DNA from 4 places in the Janthinobacterium sp. HH104 genome. Region 1 is predicted to be linked to each of the others. Evidence: predicted binding sites of a transcription regulator. Region 1 holds the regulator's gene; each other region holds the start of a gene.
The links. The regulator FNR, encoded in region 1, switches genes on or off when oxygen is low (the NO sensors DNR and NnrR bind a similar motif). The targets are predictions, from matches to a motif close to TTGATNNNNATCAA.
Positions count from the first base shown of each region.

Region 1 (4,025 bases):
GCTAGCAGCGAAGCGAGGATGCTCCACAGCACCAGCCGGTACAGCACGCCATCGAACGGTTCGAAGGCGTCCGCGACGGGCAGCGAGGTAGCCAGCAGCCAGTTCACCGATTTCAAACGCTTGAAGCTGTTGACGGCCGTGATGCCGCGGCTGTTCGTGCTGACCATGCTGCCTTCGCCATCTTCCTTCAGCAGCTGGGTCGTCGTCAGGTTGGCGTTCGGCTGGCGCGGCTGCAGCAAGCGGCTGGTATCGGGATGCAGCACGTAGCGCGGCACGGCGCCGCGCGTGAGGATGAAGTAATAGCCGCTCTTGCCGATCTTTTCCGAGCGCAGACGCCCCAGCAGGTTGTCCTTGTACAGGCGCAGCACGCCGATCACCACGCCGGCCACCTGGCCATCGGCGGCCAGCACGGGCGCCACCATCTGCACGATGGGCATGCCGCTCGACTTGCCGAGCATCGGCTCGGTGATCATGGGCTGGCGCGTGCGCAGCACGGTCTGGAAATACTCGCGCTCGGCAACGTTGATGCCGGCGCGCCCCGCCACTTCCGGCATGTCGGCCACGACGGCGCCATGTGCATCGAGCACCAGCACGTCGTCGAACAGCACCAGCATCGAGCGGCGCGAATAGTATTCGCGCAATTGGGCCGGCTGGGCCATCAATTCCGGCGGCTGCTGCCTGGCCGTCAGGGTGACGATCTGCAGCAGCATGCCCAGCTTGTCGTCGAGCTCGGCAGCGGTGCGGCTGATCAGGGACGACTGCTGGCTCAGCAGTACTCGCGTGAAGTCGTCGCGCATATGCTGCACCTGGATCATGGTGACCAGCGCGATCATGGCGATCGAGGTCAGGCTGGTGGCCAGCGCGACTTTTGCTTTGATGCCGAGAGGCTTCATGATTTCCTTTTCAGTACCGGGCGGCACAGGCGGCAGATAATGCTGTTAGGAATTTTCCTATCAATACATCAAGTTGGCAAGCGGCGCCGCGCAAATGGCCCTCCCCGCATGGGCTTTTGACGATGTTGCCATATAATTAAAGTCGGAACGTCGTTTATTCGCCGAAATTGCGGTGAAATTGGCACACGGCAACCCTGTATGCAGTAAACTTGTTGTTGCATTTTCTAAAAGGTACCGACATGACTGAAGCGCTACTCACTCCAACCTTGCCCACAGTGACCGTGGAAGCGTTGCGTGCGCGATGCTCGACCTGCAGCATGCATCAATTGTGCCTGCCGATGGGCCTCGATATGGGCGACATGGACAGGCTGGACCAGATCATCGGCCGCCGCCGCAAGATCGTGCGCGGCGCCTCGCTGTTCCGCATCGGCGACTCGTTCCAGAACCTGTACGCGATCCGGCTGGGGCACTTCAAGACGTACCAGATCAATCCGGGCGGCGAGGAGCAGGTGACGGGTTTCCAGATGGCCGGCGAACTGCTGGGCATGGACGCCATCAGCGCCGACCGCCACCACTGTAATGCGGTGGCGCTGGAAGACAGCGAAGTGTGTGAAATCCCGTTTTCCAGCCTGGAACAATTGCTGGGCAATATGCCGACCCTGCTGCGGCATTTCCACCGCATGATGAGCCAGGAAATCACGCGCGAGCAAAGCGTGATGCTGTTGCTGGGCAATATGCAGGCGACGCAGCGTTTTGCCGCCTTCATCGTCAACCTGGCGTCGCGCTACGAAGCGCGCGGCTATTCGAGCAGCAAATTCCAGCTGCGCATGTCGCGCGAGGAAATCGGCAACTACCTGGGCCTGACCATCGAGAGCGTCAGCCGTTTATTGTCGAAATTCAAGAAGGAAGGCTGGCTGCGCGTCTCGAACCGCGAGATCGAGATCCTGCAACCAGCCAAGCTGAAAGCCATTACGGCCGGTACCGACGTCTGCAAGTAAGGCTTATAACTCTTCGTCCGCATGCAGCGCGATGCTGCGCTGCACGGGCCAGGTCCAGATGCCGGACAGGCGCCACTCGCGCTTGTCGTTTTCCACCAGCACCTGCCAGCGGCTGCGCTCGAGCATCGGCAGCGCGACCGAGAAATTGCCGGCCGCATCGGGCTGCACCAGCAGCTTGATATCCTTTTCCGGCAAAGTCGCATGCGCCAGGTGCAGCTGCAACGGCCCCTGATAGGCCTTGCCGAAGCTGTGCACGGAACCGGTCAGGCGCGCTGACGCCACGTCGTACGCCAGGCTCGTATCCATCGCCAGGTCGCTGGCGATCGTGTCGCGCTTCAAATCCTGGTTGATCGCCTTGCCCTGCTTGTAATAATCGCCCACCACCAGCGCGTCGGGCTGCGTAAACGCGATATAGCCCATGAAGCTGCCGACGACCACGGACAGGCCGGGACCGATCATCAGCAGCCATGGCCAGCGGTGCTTGTACCACGGTGCAACGGGAGGCTGCAGTTTCAGACTGTCGGACATGGTATTTCTCCTGTGTAAACGGCCAGCCCCCATGCGGGGACCGGCCTTCCTGCATTAACGCGGCACGATGAAGACCGCGCTTTCACGCACATGCAGCGACGGGTCGTCCAGCGATTGCAATTCGATCGCAATCTTGTTCGAGCCCTTCTCGCCCACGCCGTGCGGCACGCGCAGGCGGATCGGCCAGCCCAGCGTTTCCGTCGGCTGCAAGGTCACTTCTTCGCGCGTCAGCAAGGTCAGGCCCGGCAAGCCGGAAGCGCTGATTTTAAAATGCTGGCTTTGCTCGGACGTGTTCATGATCTGCAGGCGGTAGACGTTTTCGATCATGCCGTCTTCCACTTCGCGTCCCATCGAACCGCGGTCGCGGATCACGTCCATTTTCAGGGGCGTGCGCAGGGCCAGCGAGGTACATACGGCGATGATGATCAGGGCCAGGATGGAAGTGTAGATCAGGACGCGCGGGCGCATGGCGCGCTGGCGTATCTGCTTCGAATTGAAGTTGTTTTCCATCGCATGGTCGGTGCTGTAGCGTATCAGGCCACGCGGCCGCTCGACCTTGTCCATCACGCTGTTGCAGGCATCGACGCAGGCGGCGCAGCCGATGCATTCATACTGCAGGCCGTTGCGGATATCGATGCCGGTCGGACACACCTGCACGCACAGGGTGCAGTCGATGCAATCGCCCAGCTTGTCGTTGTTGCCGGCCTTCTTGCTCATGGCGCCGCGTGGTTCGCCGCGCTTGGCATCGTAGGTGATGATCAGGGTGTCCTGGTCGAACATGGCGCTCTGGAAGCGCGCGTAGGGGCACATGTATTTGCACACCTGCTCGCGCAGCCAGCCCGCGTTGCCGTAGGTTGCCAGGCTGTAGAACAAGACCCAGAACCATTCCCAGGGACCGAAATTGAGGGTGGTCACCTCGCGCGCCAGTTCCTTGATCGGCGTGAAGTAGCCGACAAAGGTAAAGCCCGTCCACAGGGCGATGGCGCCCCATACCACATGCTTGGCCGTCTTCTTGAATGCCTTGCGCACGGACGGGCCCTGCTTGTCGAGGGCCATGCGCGCGCTGCGCGTGCCCTCGATGCGGCGTTCGACCCACAGGAAGATTTCCGTGTATACCGTTTGCGGGCAAGAGAACCCGCACCACACCCGCCCGGCAATGGCCGTGACGAGGAACAACAAATACGCACAGATGATCAGCAGGGCCGCCAGATAGATGAAATCCTGGGGCCACAGCACGACGCCGAAAATGTAGAACTTGCGCGTGGTCAAGTCGAACAGCAGGGCTTGCCTGCCATTCCAGGTCAACCACGGCAAGCCGTAGAACGCGAGCTGGGTAAGCCATACGCATACCCATCGCCAGGTAGCGTAGCGTCCTTTGGCCTCGCGAGGGTAGATCTGCTCGCGGGCCGCATACATCTTGATGACTTGAGGTTCCATTACATCATTTCACGGGCGTCTGAGGATTCGACAGGCTCCAGACATACGCCGACAGCACGTGTACCTTGGACTCGCCGAGGAAATCGCTGAAGGCCGGCATGGTGTTGCTGCGTCCCTTGCGTACGGTTTCCATGATGGTATCGGCGCTGCCGCCGTACAGCCAGACCTT
Region 1 covers NZ_LRIB01000033.1:63,817-67,841, reverse strand. Annotated here, with positions in the region: gene JAB6_RS12985 (response regulator) at 1-893, opposite strand, end outside; gene fnr (fumarate/nitrate reduction transcriptional regulator Fnr) at 1,133-1,891, shown strand; gene JAB6_RS12975 (FixH family protein) at 1,895-2,419, opposite strand; gene ccoG (cytochrome c oxidase accessory protein CcoG) at 2,474-3,856, opposite strand; gene ccoP (cytochrome-c oxidase, cbb3-type subunit III) at 3,861-4,025, opposite strand, start outside.

Region 2 (4,025 bases), on a different contig from region 1:
CGCCAGCGCCAGGCCCAGGAAGACGCCGCGCCAGTCCGTGTAGTGCAGCGCCAGCTTGACGGGCATGGTGGCCGTGGCAGCACCGAGGCCACCCACAGCGATCAGATAGCCATGCACGGACGGCAGGCGCGATGGCGCGATGGCGCACGAGACCGCTTTCACGGCGGCCATGAAACAGCCGCCCAGCCCCGCGCCCATCAAGGCACGCGCCCACATCAGCTCGGCAAAGCTGTGACCCCGGCTGAACAGCCACACGCCCAAGGCCGCCAGCGCCAGCAGCCACAGTTGCACCGCGCGGGGACCGTAGCGGTCGAGCGCCATACCGATCGGCAGTTGCACGAGCGCAAAGGCGAGAAAAAAAGCGCTGGTCAGCAGGCCCAGCTGGGCTGGTGTCAGGGCGATGGCGCCCAGCAACTCGGCCGTCAGCACGGCATTGACGCCGCGCAGCAGACACGACAGGTAATGCCCGAGCGCGAACGGCAGGAACACCAGGCAAAACACGGCCACGCCGGAGCGGGCAGGCGCAACGGCCGCGTGCATGCTCAGGCGGCCTGTGCCAGGCGGATGATTTTATGCGGCAACTGCGGCACGGGCTCATCCATTTCAAAGAAAAACTTGTCGTGGCCAAATGCGGGTTTCAAATGGTCCAGCCACGTCGCTTCCGCGTCGAACTTGGCATAAAACGGCCGGCGCACCCAGTCCGGGTTACGTGCCTGCAAAAATTGCAGGGCAAACAGTTTTTCGCCATTGATGGTGACGATGCCGTCGATGACGACCTTGCCGGGGAAGGCGCTCATGGACGGTCCGCGCACCGTGCGCGACAGGCCCGACACCATCTGGTAGGCGGCCTGGAAAATCTCGTGCGCCTTTGCCAAGGGCAACTCGAAATAGCCGCGCGGACCCGTGTCCCGTTCGACAAACATGTAATACGGAATCGCCCCCAGACGCGTGCCCGTCTGCCACAGCTCGGCCCAGCTTGCCGGGTCTTCATTGATGTGACGGATCAGCGGCCCCTGCATGCGCAAGGTGGCGCCCGTGGAGACGATGCGTTTTACGGCTTGCTGGGCAATGTTCTGGCGCAACTCGACGGCATGGCTGTAATGGCCCATCACGGCCAGGTTCTTGCCCGCCTTGACGATGCGCTCGAACAGGCGCATCAACTCATCCGCATCGCGGTCCGATACAAAACGCTGCGGCCAATACGCCACCGCCTTGGTGCCGATGCGAATGTTCTGGATGTGTTCCAGGCCCGGCGCCAGCAGCGGCTCCAGGTAGGCGGCCAGTTGCCGCGTGTTCATGATCATCGGGTCGCCGCCCGTGATCAGCACGTCCGTCACTTCCGGATGCAGTTTCAGGTAAGCAACCAGCTCATGCGACTCGCGCGCATCGAACTTCATGTCGTCCATGCCGACGAACTGGGGCCAGCGGAAGCAGAAAGTGCAATACGCGTGGCAGGTCTGCCCCGCGCTGGGGAAGAACAGCACCGTTTGTGCATATTTATGCTGCAGGCCGCGCACGGGCGCATCGTTAACCCGGGGCACGTTATGCGTCATCTGCCCGGCAGGATGAGGATTCATGCCCAGGCGCAAGCCATGCACATAGGCATCAATGGCCGCCTTGTCGCGCTGCACCAGCACCAAGTCGCGCAGGTGCGCGTACTGCTCGGGTGGCAGCATGTCGCGGTGGGGGAAGACGAGGCGGTAGATGGGGTCGTCAGGGATGTTGTTCCAGTCGATCAGTTGATCAAGCACATATTCATTGGTGCGAAATGGCAAGACGTGCGACACCACTTGCACGGCTTCGCGCTGCTCTTCCGGCAGCCATTCCCACTGCCGCGCCTGCTGAATGGTTTGCCGCGTATACGGCTTGAACTTGGGTGAAAACGGCTCGGTAATGAGTGCGGACACGATCGGCTCCTTGCCTGTAAATAGCGATAACTTTTATGAAATTGACCGTATATCGGCCAATCCCAGCCTTTTTCTCCCGCATGCCAGATCACCCAGGCATGCTGCAAAAGTCATCATAATTCTTGCCATTCGGAACCAAATTGCTGCATATCAACAAGCCGTCGAGACGTTGCATGCTGCCTACAAGCAACACCTTAGTTTGTTCCAACGCAAGCTGAGACGAACTTCGGCGACGTAAATTACGTCTTGGCAACACTTCCCTCGATATCACAAGGAGCTTTCATGAAACGCTTATTCACGGGCAGCCTGCTGTGCCTGGCATTTGCCGGCGGCAGCGTCAGTGCCGCGGTCGAACCAACGGAAAAAGATGCGATCGCCATGGCCGAACGGGGCGCCGCCTTCATGAAGGCGCATGGCAAGGAAGAAATGATGAAGAAAATCACGGCGAAAGACCCGGACTTCGTGCAGGGCTCGCTATATGTGGACATGCGCGACATCAAGACGGGCATCGTGCTGGCCCACCCCATCAATCCTTCCATCGTGGGCAAGGATTTGACGGATGTGCCCGATGCGAACGGCAAGAAATATCGCCGTGAAATCATTGAACTGGCACAAAAGCAGGGCAAGGGCTGGGTCGATTACCAGTACAAGAATCCCGTCAGCGGCAAGATCGAGCCGAAGACCACCTACATTCTGCGCGTCAACGATGTGGTGCTGGAAGCGGGCATCTACAAAAAATAAGACGGGGGCGGCGCGCACGCACGCCGTGCGCCGCCTGCGGTTGGAACAGCCATCGCCAGGAGTCAAGCATGCTCAATCAATTACGCATCGGACCAAAATTATTGCTGGCGCCCACCCTGGTCTTGCTGCTGCTGATACTCAGCTCGAGCGGCGCCTGGTATGGCATGGTGCGGCAAAATGCCTCGTTGGAAAACATGGTGCGGGTACGCATCACGCATTTGAAGGCGGCCGCCGACGTACTAGGAGAGGCCAAGCAGGTGCACGGCAATATGTACCAGTTGCTGTCGTGGACGAATGGCAGCTTTGCCAAGGCCCGCCTCGATACATTGGAGCAACAGATCAAGGCGCGCCACGCGGCCATCGGCGCCCAGCTGGCCACGCTGCGCGCCACGGCCACGGGTGCCGAGCGCGCCCTGGTCGATGCGGCCATCACGGCGCTGGCCGGCTATCGCAAGGCCGTGCTGGAAACCATGGAAATGGCGCAGATGGACCAGTCGATCGCCACCAATTCCATGCTCAAGGCGGAAACCCAATTCGTCCAGCTCAACACCCAGCTGGCGCAACTGTCGGCCCTGGAAACAAGCCTCAGCAGCGAGGCCCATGCGACGGCCAGCGCCGAGTTCCGCAGCCTGGGCTGGAGCTTGCTGCTGACGGTGCTGCTGTCGATCCTTGTTTCCATCGTCGTGACCATGCTGGTGCGGCGCGCCATGCTGGCGGAAATCCGCGGCATTGCCGACGCCGTGCAAGACCTGGCGGCGGGCAAGCTGATGGCGGGCGCGCCCAAGCAGGGCAATGACGAAATCGCCGCCACGTCGCGCGTGCTGGACCAGACCATCGCCCACCTGAATCAGACCTTGCGCACCATCATGGACGCCGTGCAATCGATCGACACGGCCTCGCGTGAAATTGCCACCGGCAATCTGGACTTATCGGCGCGCACGGAAATGCAAGCCAGTTCGCTGGAAGAAACGTCGAGCGCCATGGAGGCACTGACGCAAGCCGTCAATGACAACGCAGACAACGCCCAGCTGGCCTGCGAGCTGGCGGGACAAGCCTCGACCCTGGCCGTGCAAGGGGGCGCATCGATGCAGCAGGCGGTAACGACGATGGCGACGATACGCGCCAATTCGCGCCAGATCGTGGATATTATCGGCGTGATCGACGGCATTTCCTTCCAGACCAATATCCTCGCGCTGAACGCGGCGGTGGAAGCGGCGCGCGCAGGAGAACAGGGCCGCGGCTTTGCCGTCGTGGCGTCCGAAGTGCGCACCCTGGCGCAGCGCTCGGCCCAGGCCGCCAGGGAAATCAAGACCCTGATCGCCACCTCGGTCACCACCATCGATGGCGGCAGCGTGGCCGTGCAGCAAGCGGGCGACA
Region 2 covers NZ_LRIB01000013.1:141,656-145,680, reverse strand. Annotated here, with positions in the region: gene JAB6_RS01520 (nitrate/nitrite transporter) at 1-540, opposite strand, end outside; gene JAB6_RS01515 (KamA family radical SAM protein) at 543-1,907, opposite strand; gene JAB6_RS01510 (cache domain-containing protein) at 2,190-2,648, shown strand; gene JAB6_RS01505 (methyl-accepting chemotaxis protein) at 2,717-4,025, shown strand, end outside.
Region 2: a site for FNR is predicted at 2,048-2,061, ahead of JAB6_RS01515 (KamA family radical SAM protein). Genes of this name have one in related genera too.

Region 3 (4,025 bases), on a different contig from region 1:
CTGCTATGCCTACTGGGCCGTGGTAGCGTTCTTCGTCATGGGACCGCTGCAAGTGGCCCTGCCCGTACTGGCCAGCGAGCGTCTGCACGGCGCCCCGGCGCTCGGTTTGCTGATGGGCGCGCACGGCGCCGGTACCCTGGCCGGCATGCTGGCGTCCAGCCTGGGCGGCGCCTGGCTGCGCCGCTGCTTCGGCGCCACCCTGCTGGCTGTCGATGCGGTCGTGGGCCTGCTGCTGATGGCGCTGGGGCAAATCGATACAGCCTGGCAAGGCGCGGCCTTGCTGGCCGTCACGGGATTGCTGGGCGGCTACGTGCAGGTGGCCATCTTTACCTGGATACAGCGGCGCGTGGCGCCCGCCATGCTGGGCCGGGCGATGGCGCTGTTCATGGGTATCTTCCTGGGACTGGCACCGCTGTCGGCGGCGGCCACGGGCGCGCTGCTGCGCCACCTGAGCGTGGGCGAACTGTTCTGCGCCGGCGGCGCCCTGCTGCTGGCCGCCGCCATCGCCGCCGCCCTGCTCACGGATATTGCGCGCATCGCAAGCACCGATTACATCACCCAAGCTTGAGGACGTCTCACCATGGATAAAACACAGCAAGCTGCCTTGAAAGCAGCTTACCGGCAACAAGCACCCGCGCTGGGCATCATCGCGCTGCGCCACCTGCCCAGCGGCCGCACCCTGCTCGAACGCAGCCGCAATGCGCCCGGCGCGCTGAACCGCCACCGCTTCGAACTCGCGCTGGGCTCGCACCGCAATGCGCACCTGCAGGCGGACTGGCGGCGCGACGGCGAAGCGGCTTTCCGCTTCGACATCATCGACACCGTCAAGCCATCGGCCGATCCCGGTTTCGACGCGGACGCAGAACTGGACGCCCTGCTGGCGCTGCACCAGGCGCAGCTGCTGGAGCAGGGGCAATCACGCTATTGAGCGGCCATGCTTTACACTTGCGCACTCACGCACTGCGCAGCAAATGAAAAGGATGTCATGACCGATCTCACTCCCCCGCCGCCGGACGGCGGCAGCGCGCTGGACTTTTGCCTGCGCCTGGCGCGCGCCCAGGCCATGCTCGTGCGCCGCTTCGACAGCACCCTGGGCAATCTGCACGGCTTGAGCTTTGGCGATTATCAATTGCTGTACCACTTGCAGCGGGCGCCCGGCGGACGCCTGCGCCGCATCGACCTGGCCGAGCGTCTGGCGCTGACGGCGTCCGGCATCACGCGCTCGCTGATGCCGCTGGAAAAAATCGGTCTGGTGGCGCGCCAGGCCGATGCGCGCGATGCCCGCGTCGGCTACGCCGCCATCACGGCCGCAGGACTGGCATTGCTGGCGCACGCGAATACGACGGCGCAGGCGCTGGGCCAGGAATTGCTGGGCAATGCCAGCGCGGAACAGCTGGCGCCCCTGTCCCTGCTATTGAACGGCATTGCCGGCAACCAGCCCGGCCAAGTCTGATATCTACACCAGCGCCAGCTTGCGCAGGCGCCGCGTCGATGGCCAGCGCGCCATGCCCGTCTCGTCGCGGATGGCGGCGCAGGCGGCCAGCACCCTGGCGCACTCGTCCTCGCGCAAGCCCGCATTCAGGGTCAGGCGCACCAGCGAGCGGTTCTTCGGCGTGGCCGGCGCGCAGAAGACGGCGCCGTAGATGCCATGCCGTTCCAGCGCCTTGCGCAGGATCAGGGTATCGGGCTCGCTGCCCGCTTCCAGCGCGATGATCTGCTCGGTGCCGTCGCTGACGTTGTAGCCAAGATCCATCAGCCCCTGGCGCAACTGCACGCTGTGGCTGTGCAGCGCGGCGCGGCGGCCATCGGCGGCGCGGATGAAATCGAGCGCCGCATCGAACCACGCCAGCTCGTGCTCGAGCAGGCAGGAGCTGAAGATGGCGGGCCGCGAAGCGGACAAAAAATATCCCTTGAAGCGGGCCGAACAGGTAATCAGCCCGGCCCGGCCCGCAAACGCCTTGGCCAGCGACGCCGTGCGGAAATGCACGCGCTCGGCCAGGCCCAGCTCCACCACCAGCCCCGCGCCCTGCGGGCCATGCGTGCCCAGCGAGTGCGACTCGTCGACGATCAGCATGCTGCCGCTGCGCTCGGCGATTTCCACCATCTCCAGCAGCGGCGCCACGCTGCCATTCGTGCTGTACAGCGCATCAACGATGATGATGCCGGGGCCATGCTTGTCGATCTGGCGCTGCAGGTGGGTGCCATCGTTGTGCAGAAAAGCAACAGGCACGGCTTGCGCCGATTGCACGCCCTCCCACAGCGAAGCGTGCGCCTGCATATCGAGGTACACGGGGATGCCGGGCCCGGCCAGGCTTTGCAGCAAGCCCACATTGGCGGCCCAGCCCGACTGCGCCAGCACGCACGCTTCGCTGCCCAGATAGTCCGCGAATTTTTGTTCCAGCCGGTGCTGGCGGCTGCCTTCCTGCAGGAAGACGGACGACATCAGCATGGCGCCCCCGCCCTGCAAGACGCGCGCCTGGGCCGCCAGCAGCGCCGCCTCGCCGGCGATGTTCAGGTAATCATTACCTGCCAGCATGACCGCACTGGCCGGCATGGCTTGCCATTCGTGCAAATGCTGGCCGCCAAGCAGCTTCTCGATGCGCTCGACGTAATGTTCATCCATGCGTGCGCGCACGAAGGCGGGCATCCGTTGTTCGGCGTGGATGGCGCGGGAAGACAGGGGGGAAATGGCGTTTAACATAGGAACTCCTGATTGGTTGCGAGGGAACTACCGCATCCAACATGCGCGAGCCATCGGGCAAGAGTTTGATACAGCTCAACAGTTATGCCGATATCCTGCTGATACAGAGGGAACCCGCCGATCATGTTGCATTGACACGCCTCAACGAACGCGCCCCCTGATCATGAAGCATGCGCAGTCCCCTTCCGGAAAACGATGGCAAGGCAAGCTGCTCCAGCCTTTCCTGCATTTCCACGACGCCATCGAACACACACCTGTGCGGCGCGCACAGGTGCGTAAGCTGGCGCTCATCGGTGCGCTGGGCATGCCCCTGTACTACGCGCTGTGGCATTATTTTTTTCCGCAGGAATATGAATCGCCGCTGCTGCGCATCGTGGCGGCGCTGCTGTTCCTGCCCGCGCTATGGCCCGACCGCTTCAGCAATACCTGGTTCAGCGTCTACCTGTTCCTGGGGCTGACCTTCGAACTGCCGTTTTTCTTCACGTACATGTTCCTGATGAACCATGCCTCGACCATGTGGGTGCATTCGCTGCTGGTGGCGCTGGTCGTGCTGTTTCACTTCGATACGCGCATCGCCATACTCGCTTACCTGAGCGGCACCCTGCTGGCCTGCCTGGCGTTTGCCGTGGCCGGCGATCCCGCCTTCCTGCTCAGCGGCGACGTCTTGCAGCAATTGCCCGTGCACTGGTTCACGATTGCCGTGCTGTCCGTGGTCAAAGTGGGGCGCAACGTGGGCGCACAAGAGAAACTGGCCGGGCTGGCGGCTGGCCTGGGCAGCGTGGCGCACGAATTGCGCACGCCCCTCGTCAGCGTCGAGGCGAACGTGCGCGGGCTGCAGCGCGGGCTACAGCAAAACCTGCAAGACCAGCCACCCGACGCGGCCAGCCTGGAAGCGCTGGCGCGCATCCAGTTCGAAGTGCGCCATATGCACCACATGATCGATCTGTTCCTGCTCAGCGCCAGCGCCGTCAACCGCAAGCTCGAGGCGAACGAAGCGGTGGCCATGCACGACAGCGTGGCGGCCGTGCTGCGCCGCTATCCGTTTACCAGCACGGCCCAGCGCGACATCGTCAAGATCGACGTACGCGCCGATTTCACGTTTCCCGGCCAGTCGGAACTGTGCGTGGTGATCCTGCTCAACCTGCTGCGCAATGCCTTGAAAAGCATCCACCGCGCGGGCAAGGGCCGCGTGCGCATCATCATCGATGGCGCCCATCCCGTGCCGCGCCTGCTGTTCATCGACACGGGCTGCGGCATCGCCACCAGCCGCCTGCCGCTGATCTTCGACCGCTTCTATTCGTATCCCTCGCACAACGGCAGCGGC
Region 3 covers NZ_LRIB01000036.1:34,537-38,561, reverse strand. Annotated here, with positions in the region: gene JAB6_RS15955 (MFS transporter) at 1-568, shown strand, start outside; gene JAB6_RS15950 (GIY-YIG nuclease family protein) at 581-928, shown strand; gene JAB6_RS15945 (MarR family winged helix-turn-helix transcriptional regulator) at 986-1,453, shown strand; gene cqsA (alpha-hydroxyketone-type quorum-sensing autoinducer synthase) at 1,457-2,701, opposite strand; gene JAB6_RS15935 (HAMP domain-containing sensor histidine kinase) at 2,865-4,025, shown strand, end outside.
Region 3: a site for FNR is predicted at 2,767-2,780, ahead of cqsA (alpha-hydroxyketone-type quorum-sensing autoinducer synthase). Genes of this name have one in related genera too.

Region 4 (4,025 bases), on a different contig from region 1:
TGACGGCGTGCTGGGTCGTCGTTTCCGCCTCGACCACCATCACCACTTGGCCCATCTGCCCCACCAGCGCGTGCGCTTCGCTGGTGATCAGCAGGGGCGGCGAATCGAAGACGACGATGCGGTCGCCATAGCGGCTGGCGATTTCTGCCAGCAAGCGGCTCATGGCGCGGCTGGCCAGCAATTCCGTCGCGTGCTTGTTGCTGCGCCCGGCGGGAAGGATGCTCAGATTGGCCACGTTGGTTTTCAGGATCACGTCGGCCATGGCCAGTTGCGGGTCCAGCAGCACGTCCATCAGCCCCGGCTCCGGCGGCAGGCCCAGCACCTTCAGCACGGACGGGCGCGCCACATCGGCATCGACCAGCAGTACCGTGATATCGAGTTCCATGGCGATGCTCATGGCCAGGTTGACGGCGCAGTAGGTCTTGCCTTCGCCCGGCATGGCGCTGGTGACGACGATCAGGTTGCCGTGGCGGATGGCGTCGCTGCCGCTGGGGCGCGCCTGGCGCAGCAGCGGGCGCTTGATGATGCGGAAATCCTCGGCCACGGCGCTGCGCCCGCCATCGTGCGTGAGCATGCCTTGCTCGGCCAGCCGGGCCAGGTTCAGGGCGCGGTAGCGGGGCGACCGGCTTGCATCCGCGCCATCCGTACCGTTCACTGTATAAGGCACGCTGGCCTCGGCCACGCCGAGGATCGTGGGTTCGTGCTTGCCGCTGTCCTTGCTGCTCATCGTCGCTCCCTTGGATCTAGAATTTCAGCAGCGCGGCCGTCATGACCCCGCCGTACAGGACGAACAGGCTGCCCAGGCAGGCGCCGAAGCCATAGCGGGCGCGGCGGCGGCGTACCTGCTGCAGCGGCGTCCAGTTCATCGATACCGTGCCCAGCACGTTCAAGCCTGTGGCATCGCGCAGTTCGGAGGGGCTGAGGAAGGTGGGGCGCACCTGGCTGATGAGCAAGGCCGTGGCGACGCCGGCCACCAGGGCCGCGCCCAGCGCCGCGCTGAACAGCAGCGGGCGGTTCGGGCCGACGGGCGCATATTGCACCGTGGGCGGGTCGATGATCTTGAAGGCCATCATGTCGGTGGTGGAACTGAGTTCGCCCGACAGCTTGGCCGCTTCGCGCCGGCCGATCAGCTTTTCATAGTTTTCCTTGTTGATGATGTAGTCGCGGTTGAGCTGCGCCAGCTGCGATTCCACCTCGGGCACGGCATTGCTTTGTGCCAGCAGGCGCTCGTTGCGCGCGCTGTATTCCTGCACGCGGGCGCGGATGGCGGCCACCTTGGCGTCCGCATCCGTCAGCGCCACCTTCAGCTGCTGCAGCATGGGGCTGTAGTTCTTGCCCGGGTCGCCGGACGCCGCTTTCAGCTTGTTTTCCTCGATCTTGCGTTCTTCCAGCTGGGCCACCAGGCGCTTCGAGGCGATGATGTCGGGATGCAGTTCGGTAAATTGCATGCGCAGGCTGTCGAGGTTCTTGTTGATCGAGGCGATGCGCTCGTCGAGCTCGGGATTCGTGATGGCCGACGCGCTGGGCTCCAGGTCGAGCACGGGCTCGTCGCCCTCGATCTGGCTCTGGATGGCCTTGCGTGCCTGTTCCGCCTCGACCAGTTCCAGTTTGGCATTGTTCAGGCTATCGGACGACATCAGCAGCTGGCTGCCATAGTCGATGCCCTGGCGCGGCAGCAGCAGGTTGTTGCGGATCTTGAATTCCTTCACCAGGTTTTCCGCCGCGCTCAGCTTGTCCTCGTAATTCTTGATCTGCTCGTCGATGAACTGCACCGCCTTTTGCGAATCGCCTTTCTTTCCCTGGAAGCTGCCTTCGACAAAGATGGTCAGCAGGCTTTGCACGACGTCGCGCACGAGCTTAGGGTCGCGTCCGCTGTAGCTGATGGTGTAGATGTCATACGCGTTGGTGCCCGTGATCTTGATGCGGCTCATCAAGTTGTCCAGCTGGGCTTCGTGCTCGCGCACGGTCTTCGAGTCCAGGTCGAGGTCGACCATGCGCATGACGCGCTCCACGTTCGGGCGGCTGAGCAGGGTGCGGCTCATGATGGCCACCTGCTGTTCCGTGTTCGGCACGCTGGTCATGCCGGCCATCAACGGCTTGAGGATAGTTTGCGTATCGACAAACACGCGCGCCGACGTCTGGTAATCGTCGGGCAGGGTGATCACCTTGATGAAGCCGCCGATGGCCACCAGCCACGCCACCAGCACCGCATGCCAGCGGTACTTCCAGATGCCTTTCAAGCCGGAAAGCAGTTGCTGTATCAATTCTTCCATGTCGCTTCCTTCAGGTAACGGTGCTGCCCGGTAGATGGGTTGGCGGCGCGGACAACGACGGCGTCTTGCAAGAAATACTTGCTTGTTGAGTAAGCAAAGTATAGGGCGGCTGTGGAGCAAGATTTCCGAAGATGATTGCTTCTTGATACGCCTCAAGGTTCACTTGCCGGGTTTTAATAATCATAGGAAGTTCGCGGCCCAGGCTGGTTCTGCGGGGCCGGCCATGGACGCGCATCGACTCGAAGAGGCTCCGCATGAATCCATTTCGCCGTGCATTTGTCTGCAACACGCTGGTCCTGGCGGGCGCCGCCAGCCTGCTGGGCGCCTGCCGCACGCGCCATCCGCTGGCGCCTTCCGACGACAGCGCCCCCATGCACGATTACCTGATCGGCCCGGGCGACTCCGTCAACATCATCGTCTGGCGCAATCCGGAAGTGTCGCTGACGGTGGCCGTGCGGCCGGACGGCAAGATCACCACGCCGCTGGTCGAGGATTTGCCCGCCAGCGGCAAGACATCGACCCAGCTGGCGCGCGATATCGAGCAAGCCTTGAGCAAGTTCATCCAGCAGCCCGTGGTGACGGTCATCGTCACGAACTTCTCGGGGCCATATGGCGAGCAGATCCGCGTCATCGGCGAGGCGGCCAAGCCGCAGGCGCTGCCGTACCGGCTGGGCATGTCGCTGATGGACGTGCTCATCGCCGTCGGCGGCATCACCGACTTCGCGGCCGGCAACAAGGCCAGCATCATCCGGGTACGCGAAGGCAACCAGCAGCAGCTGCGGGTGCGGCTCGACGATTTGCTGAAGGAAGGCGATATTTCCGCCAACGTCATGATGCGGCCGGGCGACGTGTTATTGATACCGGAAAGCTTTTTTTAACAGCAAGCTCGTCAATATCAAAACAGCAATTATATTTGCCATTTTGTACTTATAGACAAATTTCATCGTGTTATTTTGCTATCCAAAGGCAAATTTCTTCTGTTTTTTTAGCTATTGCTGGGAACTTCTCTAGTTTTTCTCTTGTCACAAGGCATTGGCTTCAGTCCGTCTCGACGGCTGCCGATGAACGTGAGGACAAGATGAGCTTTGAAGATGAACCCATAATTTCCTTCGACACGCCAGGCAACTTCAGTGACCTGGTGGTGGGCGAGGGGCAGATCGACCCGGCCATGGAGCACGAGCTCGACCTGCAGCGCTTTCATATCCGCATGGCCAATTCGCGTGGCCGGCGCGAAGCGGCCAGTTTGCTGATCCGCAAGATGTACGGCTGGCGCGGCTATGCCGTCGATCCTTGCACGGCGCATGCGCTGAATAAAATCACGCTGTTTGCGGAAACGGCCGGCACCACCGTCGGCACCATGACCTTGTGCCTCGATAACGACGAGACGGGCTTGCCCGCCGATGAAAACTTCCGCGACAAGCTCGACGTCCTGCGCGAGCAAGGCCGGCGCCTGTGCGAACCGTCGCGCCTGGCCATCGACAAGGGCGTGAGCAAGCGCGTGTTTGCGGCGCTGATTCATATTTCTTATATCTATGCTCACAATATTCACGGCTTTACGGATTACGTGATCGAAGTCAACCCGCGCCATGTGGTGTTTTACAAGCGCATGCTGGGTTTCCAGGACTTCGGCGGCGAGCGCGAGTGCACGCGCGTGGGGGCGCCGGCCGTGCTGCTACGGCTGGACCTCGATTACATGGGGGCCCAGATCCGTAAATTCGGTGGCCTGATGGAACAGCATGGGGGTGAACGGTC
Region 4 covers NZ_LRIB01000020.1:108,438-112,462, reverse strand. Annotated here, with positions in the region: gene JAB6_RS05955 (XrtA-associated tyrosine autokinase) at 1-727, opposite strand, end outside; gene JAB6_RS05950 (XrtA system polysaccharide chain length determinant) at 744-2,273, opposite strand; gene JAB6_RS05945 (XrtA/PEP-CTERM system exopolysaccharide export protein) at 2,528-3,151, shown strand; gene JAB6_RS05940 (long-chain N-acyl amino acid synthase) at 3,352-4,025, shown strand, end outside.
Region 4: a site for FNR is predicted at 2,416-2,429, ahead of JAB6_RS05950 (XrtA system polysaccharide chain length determinant). Genes of this name have one in related genera too.